4 regions of the Novosphingobium sp. TK46 genome follow, and region 1 is predicted to be linked to each of the others. Evidence: riboswitches for the same ligand, from Rfam matches in the RefSeq annotation. Region 1 holds a riboswitch; each other region holds the start of a gene.
What was found. A riboswitch is a leader RNA that binds a small molecule or an ion and turns the genes downstream of it on or off. The one in region 1 is predicted to bind cobalamin.

Region 1 (4,206 bases):
CCTTTTGCCCGATCACCACCAGCTGCGTGCGGCGTTGCTCGGCAGGCGCCCAGGCGCGGTCGTAGAAGTGCTGGATGCGCGGGCCGACCGCCTGCACCACCAGGCGGCTCGACTTGCCGGCGACGGCGACCATGCCCTTGATGCGCAGCACGTCGTGCCGCGCGATCAGCGTGCCCATCGTCGCGACCAGCGCGTCGAGGTCCGCCACTTCGGCGCCGGACAGGACGAAGCTGTCGAAGTCGTCGTGATCGTGGTCGTCGTCCAGTCCGTCGATATGCGAGGGACGCGAGTCAAGATCGTCCTCGGCGGCGGCGGTGATGCCCAGCAGGGCGGCGATATCGACGGCGCCGTGATCCGCGCGGACGATCTTGACGCCGGGGCGGATCTCGGCGGCGACTTGCGCTTCCACCCGGGCCAGCGCCGCTGCGTCGACCAGATCGGTCTTGTTGAGCACGACCATGTCGGCGCAGCCCAGCTGCTCTTCGAACAGTTCCTCGAGCGGGCTATCGTGATCGAGGTTTGGATCGGCGGCGCGGGCGGCGGCGAGCGCCACCTCGTCCGTGGCGAAACGACCGGCGGCGACCGCGTCTGCATCGATCAGCGCGATCACGCCGTCGACGGTGGAACGGGTGCGGATGTCCGGCCACTGGAACGCCTTGACCAGCGGCTTGGGCAGGGCGAGGCCCGAGGTCTCGATGATGATGTGCTCGGGCGGATTGGGCCGGTCGAGCAGCTTCATCATCGTCGGCAGGAAATCATCCGCGACGGTGCAGCAGATGCAGCCGTTGGCCAGTTCGACGATGTCGTCCTCGGGACAGGCGTCGTCGTTGCAGCCCCGGACCAGTTCGCCGTCGACGCCGACATCGCCGAATTCGTTGATGATCAGCGCCAGGCGACGGCCGCCCGCATGGGTCAGCAGGTGGCGGATCAGCGTGGTCTTTCCGGCTCCCAGGAAGCCGGTGATGACGGTGGTGGGTACTTTGCTCAAGACGATCATCCTTGCGCGCCGGCGACGTTGCGCGACACGGGGCAGGCCGAGCTTGCGCAGTGGCATGGCTCGACGGGCGGCACGCGCGGGCGGGCAGGCGCGAAAGCACCCGGCGCGACCATGCCGCTGCGGCCCCGGGCCGCGTTGCATGTCGTCGCTCAGACGGAAAGTTCATCCGTGCCTTGGCCAACCCCTGGACCACGGCAAGAGCGACCAGACGCCGGCAGGTCTCCTGGCTTGCGGGTCGTCACACGATGCACGCCTTCCCAGGCCTCGCATGTCGCAGCGTCCGGCCCAGTGGCTGCCTTTCCCGGTCTGGGGAAAGACGATGTGCATCGCGCTCGCCGCTTACAGTTGCAGGGACAGCCACGGAGTTGAGGAGCCCGGCCCCTCTCACCGCATTCCCGTTTAAGCCTCTTGCGAGGCACCGGCGCGATCTACGTCCCCACGATGGCAGGCCACCTTGGGGACAATCGGGCGATACCGGCACCGAGCCGCCGGGGCAAGGCGGGAGTTGCGCGCGTCGTCCCTTGCGCGGTCCCTTGCGCCCGCATAAGGATGAGTGGCCCGGTCGCGAAATCGGCAGGGCAAGATCGCGCCGGTGTCCCGAAAGGGGCTTAATAGGGAATGCGGTGCGGAAGGGTTTTCCTTTCAACTCCGCGGCTGTCCCTGCAACTGTAAGCGGTGAGCGCGATGCATACGCTGGCGGCCAAGACGGCACGCCGGCAGCCACTGGGCCGGACGCTGCGACATGCGAGGCCTGGGAAGGCCATGCATCAAGCCTTGACCCGTGAGCCAGGAGACCTGCCGGCGTCTGGTCGCTCTTGCCGTGGTCCAGGGGTTGGCCAAGGCACGGAAAATGACTCCGTCTGAGCGACGCAACGTGCGGCGGGGGCCGCACCGGCATCGGTGTGCCGGGCGCTGACTGGCGTCCGTTCGGTACGCACGATCCGGCCGTTCGCACGGAGGCCCCTTGCCAGGATCGCTGACGCCGACGGGGTTGGACAGGGATATGCAACAGGCGCAGGTAAGGCCGGTCGCGAGCGATGCGGGCCGGGCAGTCGCTTCGATATGGGCTTGGGCATGACGCCGGCGACCATGACCTTGCGCGGACGCGTCACCGTGCTGTTCGTGCTGCTGGTCGGCGCGAACCTGTTGGCGTGGGGCTGGGCGCTGAGCGCGTTCCACGGCAACACGCTGATGCTGGGCACTGCGCTGCTCGCCTGGAGCCTGGGGCTGCGTCATGCGGTGGACGCCGACCATATCGCCGCTATCGACAACGTCACGCGCAAGCTGATGCAGGATGGCCAGCGACCGATCACGGTGGGGCTGTGGTTCGCCATCGGTCACTCGGCGATCGTCCTGATCGCGGCGACCACCATCGCGCTGGCCGCTACCACCCTGACCGACTTCGAGGCGATCGGTGCGAAAGGGGGCGTGATCGCGACGATCGTGTCGGCGGGCTTCCTGTTCGCCATCGCCATCATGAACCTGGCGATCCTGCGCGGTCTGTGGACGCGTTTCCAGCATGTGCGGAAAGGAGGCTCGCACACGCAAGAGGATCTCGACATGCTGCTGGCGGGCGGCGGGGTGATCGCACGCGTGCTGCGACCGTTGTTCCGGCTGGTCCGTCGCAGCTGGCACATGGCGCCGCTGGGGTTCCTCTTCGGCCTGGGCTTCGACACCGCGACCGAAGTCGCGATTCTGGGTCTGTCCGGCGCGCATGCCGCCGATGGCGTATCATTGGGCACGGTCCTCGTGTTCCCGGCGCTGTTCGCGGTGGGGATGGCGCTGGTCGACACGATGGATGGCGTCATCATGCTGGGCGCGTACGAGTGGGCCTTCGTCAAGCCGATCCGCAAGCTGTACTACAACCTGACCATCACCGCGATTTCGGCGCTGGTGGCATTGGTGATCGGCTCGATCCAGACGGTGGCGTTGCTGGGTGAAAAGCTGGGCCTTACCGGCGGCGTATGGACCCAGGCAGGCGTGTTGTCGGCCCAGTTCAATACGCTGGGTTTCCTGATCATCGGCCTGTTCATCGCCTGCTGGCTGGTCAGCTACGTCGTGTACCGATGGAGCGGGCTGGACGGCGATGCATGACATAGGCCCGCCTTGGGTTTTCCCGCGTTGCAGGCAGGGCTTGCCCCCTATGGTGTCTGCGCATGCTCCAGGCGTGAAGCCGGCACGGTGTTTCGTGCGATCTGTTCGATGAAGTTCGCACGCGCCTCGTAGATCGCGGCAAGTTGCAGCTGGCCGTCGCGATCATGCCCGCTGATCGCCAATGCCGCGTTGGTACGGTGCCGTTCCGCCTGCTCCAGATACTGCTCGGACGATTGCGGCATTGTCTGGATCCCTGGAGCGAACCCGGCTGTGGCTCGACACCCTTTCGTCGGGATCAGGTGCCTTGCCCGCAATGGCACGGTTGAACCATGTCATTGGTATTTTTGCTTGATTGCACACGGGCCGCCGCTCAACGGCGCGGCGCGCAGGGTCGTCATCGCCGCTTGTCGAGAACCTCCATCGCATGGCGTCACCGATCGCGAATCTTCTGTCCTACAAAGTCGTAAACGGGCATGTCGCGATCTGCCGCAATTCGAGGGGAAGAAGCGCGGCCAACAGGATGATGGGCGCTGATGTTGATTTTGACGAGTGCGGTGCTGCTTGCGGTCGGACCGCTGGAGCCGCCGCAGACGACGCACGCTTGGGTCGGCGCCGCGAGCCTTGCATCGTCCGTACCGGCTTCTTCGTCGGAGCCGCTGGCCCAAGATCCGTCGCGCGTTCCCGCGCCACCGCCGACCATCGTGCTCCCGCCGCTGCCGACAGAGCCGAATGCCCCCTCGGTGCCGGTATCGCCGGTAGCGGTGCCGCCGGGCGAGAATACGCGGACAGGCGATATCGTCGTCGCCGGGCGCAAGGACACGCCGGGCGATCCCCTGCGAGCGGTAAACGCCGAAGCGTTCGCGATCACCCAGAAAGTCGACGACGCGGTGATGGGTCCTGCGGCACGGACATACAAGGAAACCGTTCCGCGTGTCGCGCGCAAGGGCATTCACAACTTCCTGTACAATCTTCGCGAGCCGATCGTATTCCTGAACTACATGCTTCAGCTCAAGCCGGGCAAAGCGGTGGAAACGGCGGGGCGTTTCGCGATCAATTCGACCATCGGCGTCGCCGGGTTCGTCGACGTGGCCAAGCGCAAGCCATTTCGTCTGCCC
Region 2 (4,206 bases), 1.0 Mb from region 1:
GGGCCGGCCAGCCTTGCGAAAGTAGGCGACGTGGCGAGCGCCACGAACCAGCCGATCGGCCCGCACGCTCAGCAGGTCGGGCGCGCCGGGCCCCAGACCAACACCGTGTATCGTTCCGCAAGGCACGGAAGGGGCAAGAGAGACCAGGCTCATTCGGCGCGGCTCGCCAGCGCGTTGATGGCGGCGACGGTGATGGCGCTGCCGCCAAGCCGTCCCTCGACGATGCAGCAAGGCACCGGTTGCTTCGCCCACAAGGCGGCTTTCGATTCAACCGCACCGACGAAGCCGACCGGACAGCCGACGATCGCTGCCGGCCGAGGACAAGCGGGATCCTCCAGCATGTTGAGCAAATGGAACAGTGCGGTCGGCGCATTGCCGATGGCCACCACCGCGCCGCCGAGATGCGGGCGCCATAACTCCAGCGCGGCGGCCGAGCGGGTGTTGCTCATCCGACGCGCCATGTCCGGCACCTGGATATCATGCAGCGTGCATACGATCGGATTGCCCGCGGGAAGCCGGCCGCGGGTTATCCCCTCTGACACCATGCGCGCATCGCACAGTATCGGCGCCCCGGCGTTCAATGCGGTCCGCGCCGCCACCCCAAAACCCGGCGAGAAACGGATATGGGGGCCAAGCTCCACCATCCCGGCGGCGTGGATCATCCGCACCGCGACAGGCTCCTCGTCCTTGTCGAAGCGAGCCAGTTCGGCCTCGGCTCGGATCATGGCGAAGGACTTGCGATAGATCGCGGCGCCATCGGTTTCATAGACATGCGGCATCAGGAAGCTCCGAACTGGCGCAGGATTTCATCTTGGGTGAGTGCCGTGTGGGAGGGGGGCGCTCCGGCACGCGCCTGGGTGGCAAGGTCGTAACGTCCATCGCGACCGGTCACGGTGATGTCCGCCGGCCCCGGCCGCGCGCAACCCTTGCCGCAACCCGACACGTGCAGCCGTCCTGCGACGAGCGGGGCCAAACGGCGCGCAAGATCCCGCGTGACCACGGTAGCTTGCGGACAGCTTGGTGCCCCGGGACAGGCATCGACATGGAGCAGCGGATCGTGCGGATCGTCCAACAGACCCGCTATGGCTCCGATCGAAACACCCTCCAACAAAACGACGCGCCAAGGCGTGAAGCGGACCGCCACTGCCGACGATTGTGTGATAGCTGCTGCGAGTTCATCGGCCTGGATACGTCCGAAGGCCAAACCATAGGCACTGCCCAGCTCGTGATGGCCTGGCGCAATAGGCTGACGCTGGCGCGATGGGGCGATGTTTCCGGTGGCCCAGGCGGGAAGCACTGGATCGTGTCTTGCCATGCGTCCCGCCGCCGCGCCGCCGCTCGCCACGAACCATCTCGTCAGGGCAAAGAGTGCAGCGACTTCCTGCCCCTCCGCGATGACAATGCCGTGATCCCGACCATCTGCTCTCAGAATAAGTTGGCCGCCCTCCCCGCGCTCGATACGAAAATCACCCGGCTCTTCGCGCAGGGTGCAGGTTGCTCCGGCGTCGATGACGAACCCCATCTTGCCCGGCAGGTCGGGTAGCTCATCGAGCCGTCCGAGCAATTCGCTGGCGATGCGGTGCGTGTCGTCGCCTGCCCGCCAATCAGGTGCGACCATGACGTTGCGACGGGTCTCGCGGATCGGGTCGCGATCTATCAGTGCGCCGGCCAGCAGTCGTTCGATCATGGCGGCCCAGCCCTCCGCGCCGATGCCGCGAAGCTGCAGGTTGGCGCGCCGGGTCAGATCGATCGCGCCGCTGCCGTGTGCCTGCGCCGCCTCGCACACAGACAGAACCTGCTCGCGCGTCAGCACGCCAAGCGGCGGTTTGATCCGGACCAGCAGGCCATCGCCCGCCATCATCGGGTGCCAGGCATCAGGGCACCATCCCTTGATCGCAAAGTCGCTCACCGCGCTTTACGCCGCCCGTGGGCTGCAAACGCAGGCGACACGCTTGGCGGAACCCTGCACGACATGAACACCGGCAACCTCCACACACCTACGGCGACGATGGCGGGGGCTTGCCGGCAGAACCGGTCGGCGCGCGACGACGGGCGGGCATGCCAAGGCACCCGAAACCCGCGCGACCATGCAGCCCCAGCCGCACAGCTTCGTCGCTCAGACGGAGAGTTACCGTGCCATGACCATCCCCTGGATCAGGCAAGAGCGACCGGTGCGCCGGCAGGTCTCCTGGCTCACGGGTCACAGCTTGATGCGCGCCTTCCCAGACAAAGCGCACGCGCCTCGTCCAGTGGCTGCTCTTCCAACGTGGAGAGCTTGCGCATCGCGCTATCCGCTTACAGTTGCAGGGACAGCCGCGGAGTTGGAGGCAAGCCCCCTCACCGCATTCCCGATTAAGCCCCTTGCGGGGGCACCGGCGCGATCAACAAAACACAGGGCTAGCCCCGCACTTCGGCGAAGCGCCTAGACCAAACCGAGCGCCAAGCCAATGGCTCTTGTCGTAGGCTCAGGCCGGAGCTTCGAGGGGATGGAACAGCCGGCCCTTTTCGACGAAGTAGATGATCACCAGCACCGCCACGCCGATGCTCAGGTAACCGACCGCGAGAGGCAGCGTGGTACCGGAATACGACTGGCCGATCGCAAACCCGACCAGCACGGCGCCGATGCTGGTGATGAACCCCTGCACCGATGATGCCGTCCCGGCGATATGCCCGACCGGCTCCATCGCCATCGACCCGAAATTCGAACCGCACAGGCCGATACAGGTCATGCTCGAGGCCTGCAGCACCATATAGCTCAACAACGTCTCGGACCCGGTCGCGATGATGCCGACGTGGATGATCGAAAGCGCGATGAGGCAAAGTACCGCGGCTTGCGAAATCCACCGGGTGCCGAGGCGCTCGACCAGCTGACTGTTCGCGAACGACGCCAAGCCCATCGCCCCGGCACAGATCGCGAAAAGGATCGTAAAGCGCTCCCCGGCACCGAATTCATCGACGAAAATCTGCTGCGCCGATGAGACGAAGGCGATGATGCCCCCGAACGTCAGCGACGCGGCGATCGCATAGCCGATCGAGAATCGATTGGTGAGCGTAAGTCGATAGCTCGATCGCAGGTTCGCCAGCGAAATCGCAACCCGCCCGGCATCCGGCAAAGTCTCCTTCAACCGCAGCAGCGTCCACGCGAGTACGAAGGCCGCAAAGCCGCCCAGCGCATAGAAGATGAACCGCCAGGGTCCGATCGTAAGCAGTGCCTGGCCCAGGGTTGGCGCCAGGATCGGCACGAGGAAGAAGATCATCTGCGCAACCGACATCGTCCGCGCCATCTGTCGCCCGGACGAGCCATCGCGTACGATCGCGACGGCCAGGACCCGAGTTGACGCGGACATCAGACCCTGCAGCAACCGCGCACTCAGCAACGCTTCGAACGTCGCCGAACTTGCCGCAAAGACGCTGGCTGCGACAAATCCGATCAGCGTGGCAATAAGCACCGGACGTCGTCCGAAACGATCGGCGAGCGGGCCATACACAAGCTGGCCGGTGCCGAAGCCAAGCATGTAAACCATCACCACCCACTGCCGGTGATTGGCCGCGGTCACTGCCAGCTCGCGACCGATCTGAGCAAGGGCGGGCAACATCAAGTCCACGCCCAGCGCGTTCACGGCCATCAATGCGGCTATGAAAATGATGAACTCGCGCGGGTACATTCCCGAGGAGGCGTGTTGCGGCTTCATTGTCGTTCTACTCATTGTTCGCTTCGGCATAGTGCGCAATCGACCCGGCTCAGCGCTCCCGTCCGGAGCCCGGCTGATCGGCCATAGCATGCACAGCATGACGCTTGCAGGCACGGATCACCCCATGCTGATCACCAGTCGATCAAGCGCACGGTGCCGGCGCAGCCGACATGCGGATAGACGCTTCACCATACCGTAAAGTTTCTTCTTGCGTGGAATATCAATACTCTTTGCGGACCATCTCATGTTTCGTGGCGGAATGCGGGGCCGATACGATGGATCAATCGTCGCCTTAAGCATCTCGCGACCCCTACCGCACGTCCGCCATTTCCACGGTCGTGACAGCCGGTGTCGTTATCGTTCTAGAGACTTCGCGATAGAGTTCCTCGCAGCGATTCAGCCACCGGTCCCTGGTAAACAAGCGCAGCACGCGATCGCGCGGCGTGCTGCGCGAAATTGCCATGGCCGGAGCGATGGCAGCCGCCAGCGCATCGACATCTCCTGCCGGTGCGAA
Region 3 (4,206 bases), 1.4 Mb from region 1:
CTTGCCCTTAGAAGCGGCCACGAAGCGCGACCTCTACCGAGCGGGGGCGGCCGAGGATCCACTGTTCATTGTTGTAGGCCGAGATCGCATATCGTTCGTCGAACAGATTGAGCCCACGCAGATCGATCGCGACGTTCTTAGTCACGGCATAGGAGATCCCGGCATCGATCACGGTATAGCCCGGGATGCGGAAAGCGTTTGCCGTGTCGGTATACCGCCGACCCACATAGCGCAGCCCGGTTTGCGCGCGCAGCCCGCGATCGCCCTGCCACGTCAGCCACAGATTGCCCGCACGCTCGGGAACATCGAAGGGTGTGTTCCCGGATAGATCGACGTTGCCGCTCAGGAAGCTCTTGTACTCGGCGTCGAGTATCGTCCCGTTGGCCTCTATCCCGAAGCCGCCGGCGAGGAGAAGCGAAAGCGAGGCTTCGATGCCCTGGGACGCCTGCTTGCCGATCTGCTCGATCGGACCGTTCGTCACCCTTTGCGCCGCCAGCCCCTTTTTCACGATCCGGTAGGCGGCAAACGTCGCCGATCCGCGACCATCGAGAAAACTGGCCTTGATGCCGGCCTCGATCTGATCGCCTTTGGCATTCGTGAACAGGAACTGTGCCGCGTTCGTGGTAAAAGTGGTCAGCGTGCCGATCGGATCGACGCCGGTCGCGTATTGGCCATAGATCGAGATCGTGGGGCTCGGCTGATAGACCGCGCCGATGCGCCAGGTGAAATCGGTGAACTTCTTCTGCGCGACGCCACCCGGAAACGCGTTGGCCGTGCCCGAGATCACGCCATCGGTATAGACGAAGTTGCGGCGCTTCACGCAATCCTCTTCATAGCGAAACCCGGCGATCAGCGAGAGCCGGCTGTTCAGCTTGAGCCGGTCCTCACCGAAGATCGCCCATTCGCGGGTGCGCGTGCGGTAACGGGGGAGGGTCTGGTCTCGACTTGCGAGAAAGCCGGGATCGAAGTCGAAGGGATCGACCTCGTCCGTGTAAGTCGAGAAGTCGAAGTTGTGCGCGTAATCATGCTTGATGTAATTGGCATCGAAGCCGAGCACCAGGTCATTCGCCATCGCGCCGCTCAGCGGTGTCTTGATCGCGACCGTGCCCTGGTTGCCGACTTGTTGGCTGTCATGGATGATCCCGACGTTGTCTGCGCGATAGACGTTCCCCGGCGTCCCGCTGCCCAGACCGTTCCGGCAATCGCCGTCAGCCTCGATGAAGCAATACAGGTCCAGCGAGTACCACGTCCGCTTCGTATCCATGCGATACGTCGCGTTCGAAAAGGTGATCGCGTCGTTCGCGGACCATTCGATCGTCAGCGTCTCGCGGTCGTCGAGGTAGCGGATCGTGGCGTCCGATACCTCGTAGTTGCGGTGGCGAAGGCGGTCGTCGATGCGGCCTGCGACCAGCGGCGTACCCCAATACCGCATCGGTTCCTTGCGCGCGTAGTCCGCGCGTAGCGAGATCGACAATTCGTCGGTAGGCGTGAAGGCAAGCGCCGCGCCAAGCGCGAAGGACTTGCTGCGACCGCGATCCACATAGCCGTCGGACCGGCGATAACTTGCATCGATCCGGTAGCCAAGGACATCGCCGAGCGGTCCACCGGCACCGGCGGCGAGTTGCGCTGTGTTCTGGGATCCGTAGCTTGCCTGAAGGTCTATCACCTGCCGATCGGACGGTTTTTTGCTGATGACATTGATCGCACCGCCGAGTGCGCCTTGCCCGTAGAGCACCGAGGCCGGGCCGGTCAGAACCTCGATACGATCCACGTTCCACGGATCGCTCGGGAACGTGACGGTGCCGTTCAGGGGGAACTGGCGGACCCCATCGACCAGTTGCAGGACCGATCCCTGGCCCGCAAATCCCCGGGCCGCCAGTGCCGTGCCGCCGTCGCCCTGGTTCGAGGCGTTGGTTATGCCCGGCGCGCGCGATACCGCCTCGGCGACGGTAAGATCGCCGCGCATCCGAATTGCGTCGCCATCCACCGTCGACACGCTGGCTGGCATATCGAGCGGTGTCAGCCCGAGCCGGCTGCCGGTCTGGGTGGGTAGATTGAGCCCCAGACCTGCCTGACCGACGACGAGAATGTCCTCGGCTTCCGTCTGCTCCGACCCTGCTCGATCCTCTGCCACGGCAACGCCGGGCATGCCCGAAAGCGAAGTGGCCAGAACGAGTGTCTTCCATCCAGCGTGATTACGATAATTCCTGCACATGACGATTTACCCCCGGCGCCGAGCGACATCCGACGGGGGCCTCCGCACGATCTGCGGACGACGGTGTGCCGAACGGACGCGCAGACGCCCGGCGCAAACGCCGTTGCGGTCCCCGCCGCATCTTCGTCGCTCAGACGGAGTTCACCGTGCCGCGGCCATCCCCTGGGCCATAGGCAAGAGCGACCAGACGCCGGCAGGTCTCCTGGCTCGCGGGTCATCGCTTGATGCACGGCCTTCCCAGGCCTCGCTCGATTTAGCGTCCGACCCAGTGGCTGGCGGCGTGGCTTTCTGCCCACGCCACACATGTACATCGCGCTCGCCGCTTACAGTTGCAGGGACAGCCTCGGCTTCGGATGCCCGACATCGCTGTCGATCACCTTCACCGCGTTCCCTTTTAATCCTCTTTCGAGGAACCGGCGCGATCAGTATCCCGGCCGTTCATGGAACGAGCAGGACGGCCGCCCGATAGCTAGCGTCCGTCGTATCCGCAAGCCCGCAGTGTGTTGCCGGCCGGCGAACTCGGGACGGCTGCCGAACGAAAACGTGGACAGCAAAACAGACAGGGGGACACCGTATGTTGAAGCGCCTATTGCCGGTGCTCCTCGGCTGCCGGGCCGGGCTTCATCTCGTTCACGTCTGCAAGGAGGCTGTTCGCGACGGCGGTCCGGGCAACTTCAACCAAGGATCACTCAATGAGCTTTTGCGATGCGATGTGGGATGAGGTCGCTTCGATCCGGCGTGCTATCCTGGCGCAGCCGTTCCTGTCCGAACTCGCCGCAGGAACGCTGCCCGTCTCCAGCTTTCAGCACTATATCGTGCAAGATAGCCTGTACCTTTCAGAATACGCCCGCGTCCTCGCGATCGCTGCGGCTCGCGCGCCGACCGCGGCGGGCAGGCTCGAGTTTTCGGATGGCGCCAAAGTTGCCGTGCAGGTCGAGGAAGTCCTCCACCAGTCGTTCTTCGCGCGCTTCGAAGTGACTCCCGCAGTTGCGGGCATGACCGAACCCAGCCCGGTTTGCCTGGGCTATACCAGCTACCTTGCCAGCCTGGCGGCAACCCGCAGCTATGAGGAGCTGATCGCCGGCATCCTCCCATGCTTCTGGGTGTATTGGGAAGTGGGATGCCACATCAAGCCGATCGCGGTGCAAGCGAACACATACGACGCATGGATCGACACGTACGCCGACCCCGCGTTCGGCGAGGCGACAGGCAGAGTGCGTGCGCTGGTGGATGCGGCGGCGAGCACCGCGTCGCCCGGCACCGTTGCGGCGATGGCCAAGGCGTTCCGAACAGCCACCCGCTACGAATGGATGTTCTGGGATTCAGCCTATCACCAGATCGGATGGCCGATCTGATCCCGGCGCGATCGCAACGGTGATCCTCGCGCCTTGCGTTCGCGGCTACGCCGGTCGGCATACCGGCAGGCGCCGCGCCCGGCCGAGCGAAAACGGTGCTGCCCGTTACGGCGTATCCAACTTTCGGGCCACGGATTGATTGCCTTGCGCGTCCGCGACGCTGGCGGCGGAGCGGCCCGAGCTGTCCACGAGCGCCTTGTCGGCGCCGGCTTCGATAAGCATGTCGATCTGCGCAGCGCGGCCGAACAGCGACGCCATCATGAGTGCCGTCTGCCCAGCTTTGTTGCGTGCGTTGACGTCGCACTTTTCTTTAAGCAGGCGCGCGGCAATCCGGTCGTCACCCTTGAATGCGACGCCCATCTGCGCGGTGTTGCCCTGGTTGAGGTCCGGCTTGCAGGCGTCCGCGCCAGCCTTGATCAACGCTTCGACGGCACCCCCCTGACCGTCGTAGGCGGCCAGGATCAGCGGTGTGAAGCCGCGCGAATCGTACCCGTTCACGTCGGCGCCATTGCGCACCAGCACGGGGATCAGGTCCGCCCGGCCCAGCTTGGCCGCTTCGAACAGCAACTCCTGCCGCCGCGCGGGCGAGGGCAGGGTTGCCGCCTGTTGAGAGCGAGCCTGTCCGGTCGGCGCCTT
Region 4 (4,206 bases), 1.7 Mb from region 1:
GCCGAACGGCCGGGTGGCGCAGATCGCGCCGGAGCACGAGACGAAGCCGATCAGGTCGCGGCTGTCGCGGCGAAACCCGGTGAGCGCGAAATGCAGCGGCGCGTTGCGATCGCCGTACTCGATCCCGGCGTCGTAGCTGCGGCTTTTCTCCGGATCGAGCGTCGTCGTCGGATTGCTGTACTCGGAAAACAGCTGGTACAAGGTCGGCACCTTGAAGCCCTCGCCATACGAGGCTCGCACGCGCCACTGGTCGGCGATGGCGACGCTGCCGTTGGCGCCGAACGTCCACCGGTCGCCGAAGCGCGAATGATCGTCATACCGCACGCCGCCGGCGATGGTGAAGGCGTCGGTATAAAGTCCGAGCAGCGCATGGCCGCTGGACAGGTTGGCCTTTTGCCTGTCCGCGCCGCTGACGTCGATCCGCGACCACTCGTGATCGCCACCGAAATCCAGCCGCAGCGTGTCGGTGGCGCGATAGGCGCCGTTCAATTCCGCACGGCGGCTCTGCCCTTGCGTTTCCGACGTGGGATCACCGGAGAACGTGGGGTCGTAATACCGGCGGCGGGTGTCGGAAACCTGATACCCGGCGTTGAGGTCGAGCTTTTCCGAAGTCCAGGCAAGACCGGCGCGGCCGTTGATCTCGCGGGTCTTCTGATACTCCGGCGTATCGCCGAAGACGAAGTCCGGCGCGGGGTAGCCGTCGATGTCGAGTTTGCCCTGGGTGTAGCGGCCGACGAGGCTGGCGGTGAGACCCGGCGTCAGTTCGACATGCGCTCGGCCCCCAGCGCGATACTGACGAAAGCCGTCTTTCTCGGTTCCTGCCGCGGCCTGGCTGAAGCCATCGGTCCGCAGGTACCCACCGTTGAACGTGACGCCGTAGGTATCGTTGGATAGCCCCGCAGTGACTTGCCCGTCGAAACTGTCGCGCGCGCCATATTCGGCGGTGGCTTCGGCGCCGTTCATATCGCGCGAGGTGAGCGACAGCACGCCGCCGATGGCTTCCGAACCCCAAACCACCGAATTAGAGCCGCGCAGCAAATCGACGCGCGCGAGACCGCCAGTGGTCAGATTGCCGAAATCGTAGCCGCCGCCCGGCGCGGCGACATCGGCGACGCGGATGCCGTCGACCAGCACCAGCAACTGCTGTGAATTGGCGCCGCGCACGAACAGGCTGGTGGTCGAGCCGAGGCCACCGTTGCGCGCGATCGTGACGCCGGGCAGCCGCTCGAGGACGCGGGTGATGTCCGGCCCCTGGATCGAGGCGATTTCGGCCTGGTCGATCACGCTGACCGGCTGGCCCGCCTGATCGATCGGCAGGCGACTGCCGGTGGCAAGAACGGTGATGGTGTTGTCGGCGATGCGCAAGTCAGCCACGCTGATCTCCCCATCCTGCCCCCACGCCGGGGTTGCCATGGCCAGCGCCGACGTCAGCAAAAACAGATACTTCATGCGAAAACCTCCAACCTGAACGAAGTGCCGTCCATGGCGAGAGGCTTGCACGTGCCCTCATGCGACGCGCATTCCCAGCTGCGACCGGTACACCCGCCCGGCGCGGAACGACCGTCTATCGGGCAGGTCTCCTGGCTTTCCGGATCATCGCCCGCCCTCGCCTTCCCGGACGCCCGCGAGGGTTGGCCAGTGGCATGGTTGAGAACGGACTCCTCGGTCACAGTTGCGGGAGCAGCTTCGGCATCGCACCGAAATTCCCTCTTCGGTCCGGCTTCCCGGACAACCCCTGACGTGGCCGCGCCGTAGGCCCGGGATGCATTTCGTGCAAGGAGAAGCTGGTCGCGCAAGGAGAAGCTGGTTCGCTCATGTCCGCAAGGCGGCGCCTTTTCCATGCTCGCGCGACGACTCCTTAACCGCTTAAGGGTATTTGCCCAGAACGTGCCGCATCGGGACGCCGCCGGATCGTGTGCTGCACGGCGATCCGCGCGTGCGTAGCTGCGGGCTTCAGTGCCGCCCAGCAGGATCTTCGATACCCCGCGTATGCCCGTCATCCTCGCCGATCTTTGCCTGAACGAGCAGCGGCCGCGCGATTTCGCGGCGCGCATCGCGCATGGGTCCAGAGGATTGCGGCTGTCCCGCATGGCGCTGCTGGTCGCCGGAGCCATCGCCATCCCCGCCTTCGCCGCCGCGCCGGCCGACTGGTCCGCCTTCAGCATCGGCGATGCTTCGGGACAGGCCGCGACGGTCGAGCCGATGCCGTTCGAGCGGGCGGGCGACAGCTTCCCGGGTTCGGCGTTCTATTATCTGCAACTCGACGCTGCCGAGCCCGGGCTTGGCGAAGGGATCCACTCCGACGCAAAAGGCGCGCCAGGACTCGATGTGCTGTCACCCGCGATCGCCAAGCCGCTGTGGGTCGATAACAGCGGCGTCGATCGCACGCGCGCCGTCCAGTGCCTGACCGCGGCGATCTATTACGAAGCCGCGAGCGAGGCGGATGCCGGCCAGCGCGCCGTCGCGCAAGTCGTGCTCAACCGTGTCGCGCACCCCGCCTATCCCAAGACGGTGTGCGGCGTCGTCTATCAGGGGTCCGAACGATCCACCGGCTGCCAGTTCTCGTTCGCCTGCGACGGCTCGCTCGCGCGGCGGCCCAACCGGTTGTTCTGGGACCGGGCGGGCGACGTCGCCCGGCAGGCGCTGGCGGGCTATGTCTATGCGCCGGCCGGCTTGGCGACCCACTATCATACGGTCGCGGTGCACCCGTACTGGGCGCCGAGCCTGCATTACCTGCTGACGATCGGCGCGCATCGGTTCTACAGCTTCAACGGCCGGGCCGGGCAGCCTGCGACGTTCCGCTTCGCCTACCTGGGCGGCGAGCCCTTGGCCGCGCCCAACCGTCACGACGAGTCCGCCGTATCCGCAGCCGCCAGCGCGGCGCTTGATCCGCTGGCGATCCAGAAGGCGTACGACGAAGGTCTGCAACGCGCGCGGGCGCAAGGGCTGGTGGCCATGCCCGGCGGCCTGTCGACGGATGCACCGCCCGCCGCCGCGCCGGTCTATACCGGAGAGGTCAAGGCACGCGGCGGCGACACCTTGTATCAGGGTCACGCCCTCCCCAGCGGAGACGGGGTGCGCGAAGAGTACCGGAACAGCGGTCAATGGATCGCCAGCCCCACCAGTTGACCGCCAATACGATGAATTGTGTTCGCAACCGGACCGGCGGCATCCTGAACAACCATGAAACCATAGGATGTCAGCAAACAGTTAGGGACCGCGCGCGTAGAAGCGTTTTCGTCAATTGCGTTGCTTGAAGGGTCGAAATCATGACCATCCGTTTTGCCGGCGCCCATGTCGCCGGAGAATCCCCGATCGGCGCCTGGCGGTGCCACTCCGCCCCGATGTGCGCGGTCAACGACAACGATGTCGCCCGGCTCGACAACAAGACGCTGATCGCCGCGCTGCGCCACTTCGCCCGTCACGGCCTTGCCGCCGCGGAACATGCCGGCGCGCGGGCCCTGTCGGCCTTGCGCGAGCGGGATCGGGACAGCTGCCAGCACTGGCTGGCGGTGTGTCGCCAGCTCGATCGGCGCCTCGCCGATCGGATCAGCTCCAAACTCGGAAGCTTCGCCGCCTGAGTGCACCCGGCTTATCGCTATTGCGAACTGTTATCAACATGATGTAAGATCTTTGCCCTGTCGGGGCTCAAGAAGGTTGCATTCGCGCCATCGCGGGCTTAGGCACGCGCGGAACTCAACGGCTGGCTTGCCTTCGCGGGGCATCGCAGGCCGCCCATCCGTCCGTTGACCCCGCACCTGTGAAGGACTGACAGGCCCATGGCTCGCAAGAAGATCGCCCTCATCGGCGCCGGCAACATCGGCGGCACCCTGGCTCACCTCGCCGCGCAAAAGGAACTGGGCGACATCGTCCTGTTCGACATCGCCGACGGCGTTCCCCAGGGCAAGGCGCTCGACCTGTCGCAGTGCGGTCCGGTCGAAGGCTTCGACGCGCAGATCACCGGTTCGAGCGATTACGCTTCGATCGCCGGCGCCGACGTGGTGATCGTCACCGCCGGCGTGCCGCGCAAGCCCGGCATGAGCCGCGACGACCTGCTCGGCATCAACCTCAAGGTGATGAAGGCCGTGGGCGAAGGCATCAAGGCCAACGCCCCCGACGCATTCGTGATCTGCATCACCAACCCGCTCGACGCGATGGTCTGGGCGTTGCGCGAATTCTCGGGCCTGCCGCACAACAAGGTCGTCG

Region 2: linked by a shared signal. The riboswitch ahead of ACXJ1Z_RS17870 (ferredoxin-like domain-containing protein) and the one ahead of ACXJ1Z_RS04395 (HoxN/HupN/NixA family nickel/cobalt transporter) in region 1 are both predicted to bind cobalamin.
Region 3: linked by a shared signal. The riboswitch ahead of ACXJ1Z_RS11110 (TonB-dependent receptor) and the one ahead of ACXJ1Z_RS04395 (HoxN/HupN/NixA family nickel/cobalt transporter) in region 1 are both predicted to bind cobalamin.
Region 4: linked by a shared signal. The riboswitch ahead of ACXJ1Z_RS14555 (TonB-dependent receptor plug domain-containing protein) and the one ahead of ACXJ1Z_RS04395 (HoxN/HupN/NixA family nickel/cobalt transporter) in region 1 are both predicted to bind cobalamin.

Annotation. Positions count from the first base shown of each region.
Region 1 covers NZ_CM143963.1:946,107-950,312, reverse strand. Annotated here, with positions in the region: gene cobW (cobalamin biosynthesis protein CobW) at 1-988, opposite strand, end outside; cobalamin riboswitch at 1,194-1,435, opposite strand; cobalamin riboswitch at 1,571-1,814, shown strand; gene ACXJ1Z_RS04395 (HoxN/HupN/NixA family nickel/cobalt transporter) at 2,072-3,091, shown strand; gene ACXJ1Z_RS04390 (hypothetical protein) at 3,139-3,333, opposite strand; gene ACXJ1Z_RS04385 (MlaA family lipoprotein) at 3,625-4,206, shown strand, end outside.
Region 2 covers NZ_CM143963.1:3,748,210-3,752,415, forward strand. Annotated here, with positions in the region: gene ACXJ1Z_RS17860 (precorrin-2 C(20)-methyltransferase) at 1-153, opposite strand, end outside; gene ACXJ1Z_RS17865 (precorrin-8X methylmutase) at 150-779, opposite strand; gene ACXJ1Z_RS17870 (ferredoxin-like domain-containing protein) at 779-1,909, opposite strand; cobalamin riboswitch at 2,162-2,392, opposite strand; gene ACXJ1Z_RS17875 (multidrug effflux MFS transporter) at 2,466-3,692, opposite strand; gene ACXJ1Z_RS17880 (glycosyltransferase) at 4,003-4,206, opposite strand, start outside.
Region 3 covers NZ_CM143963.1:2,318,245-2,322,450, forward strand. Annotated here, with positions in the region: gene ACXJ1Z_RS11105 (PepSY domain-containing protein) at 1-21, opposite strand, end outside; gene ACXJ1Z_RS11110 (TonB-dependent receptor) at 8-2,149, opposite strand; cobalamin riboswitch at 2,391-2,646, opposite strand; gene ACXJ1Z_RS11115 (TenA family protein) at 2,908-3,570, shown strand; gene ACXJ1Z_RS11120 (ankyrin repeat domain-containing protein) at 3,676-4,206, opposite strand, start outside.
Region 4 covers NZ_CM143963.1:3,025,873-3,030,078, reverse strand. Annotated here, with positions in the region: gene ACXJ1Z_RS14555 (TonB-dependent receptor plug domain-containing protein) at 1-1,449, opposite strand, end outside; cobalamin riboswitch at 1,554-1,752, opposite strand; gene ACXJ1Z_RS14550 (cell wall hydrolase) at 1,990-3,129, shown strand; gene ACXJ1Z_RS14545 (hypothetical protein) at 3,270-3,581, shown strand; gene mdh (malate dehydrogenase) at 3,780-4,206, shown strand, end outside.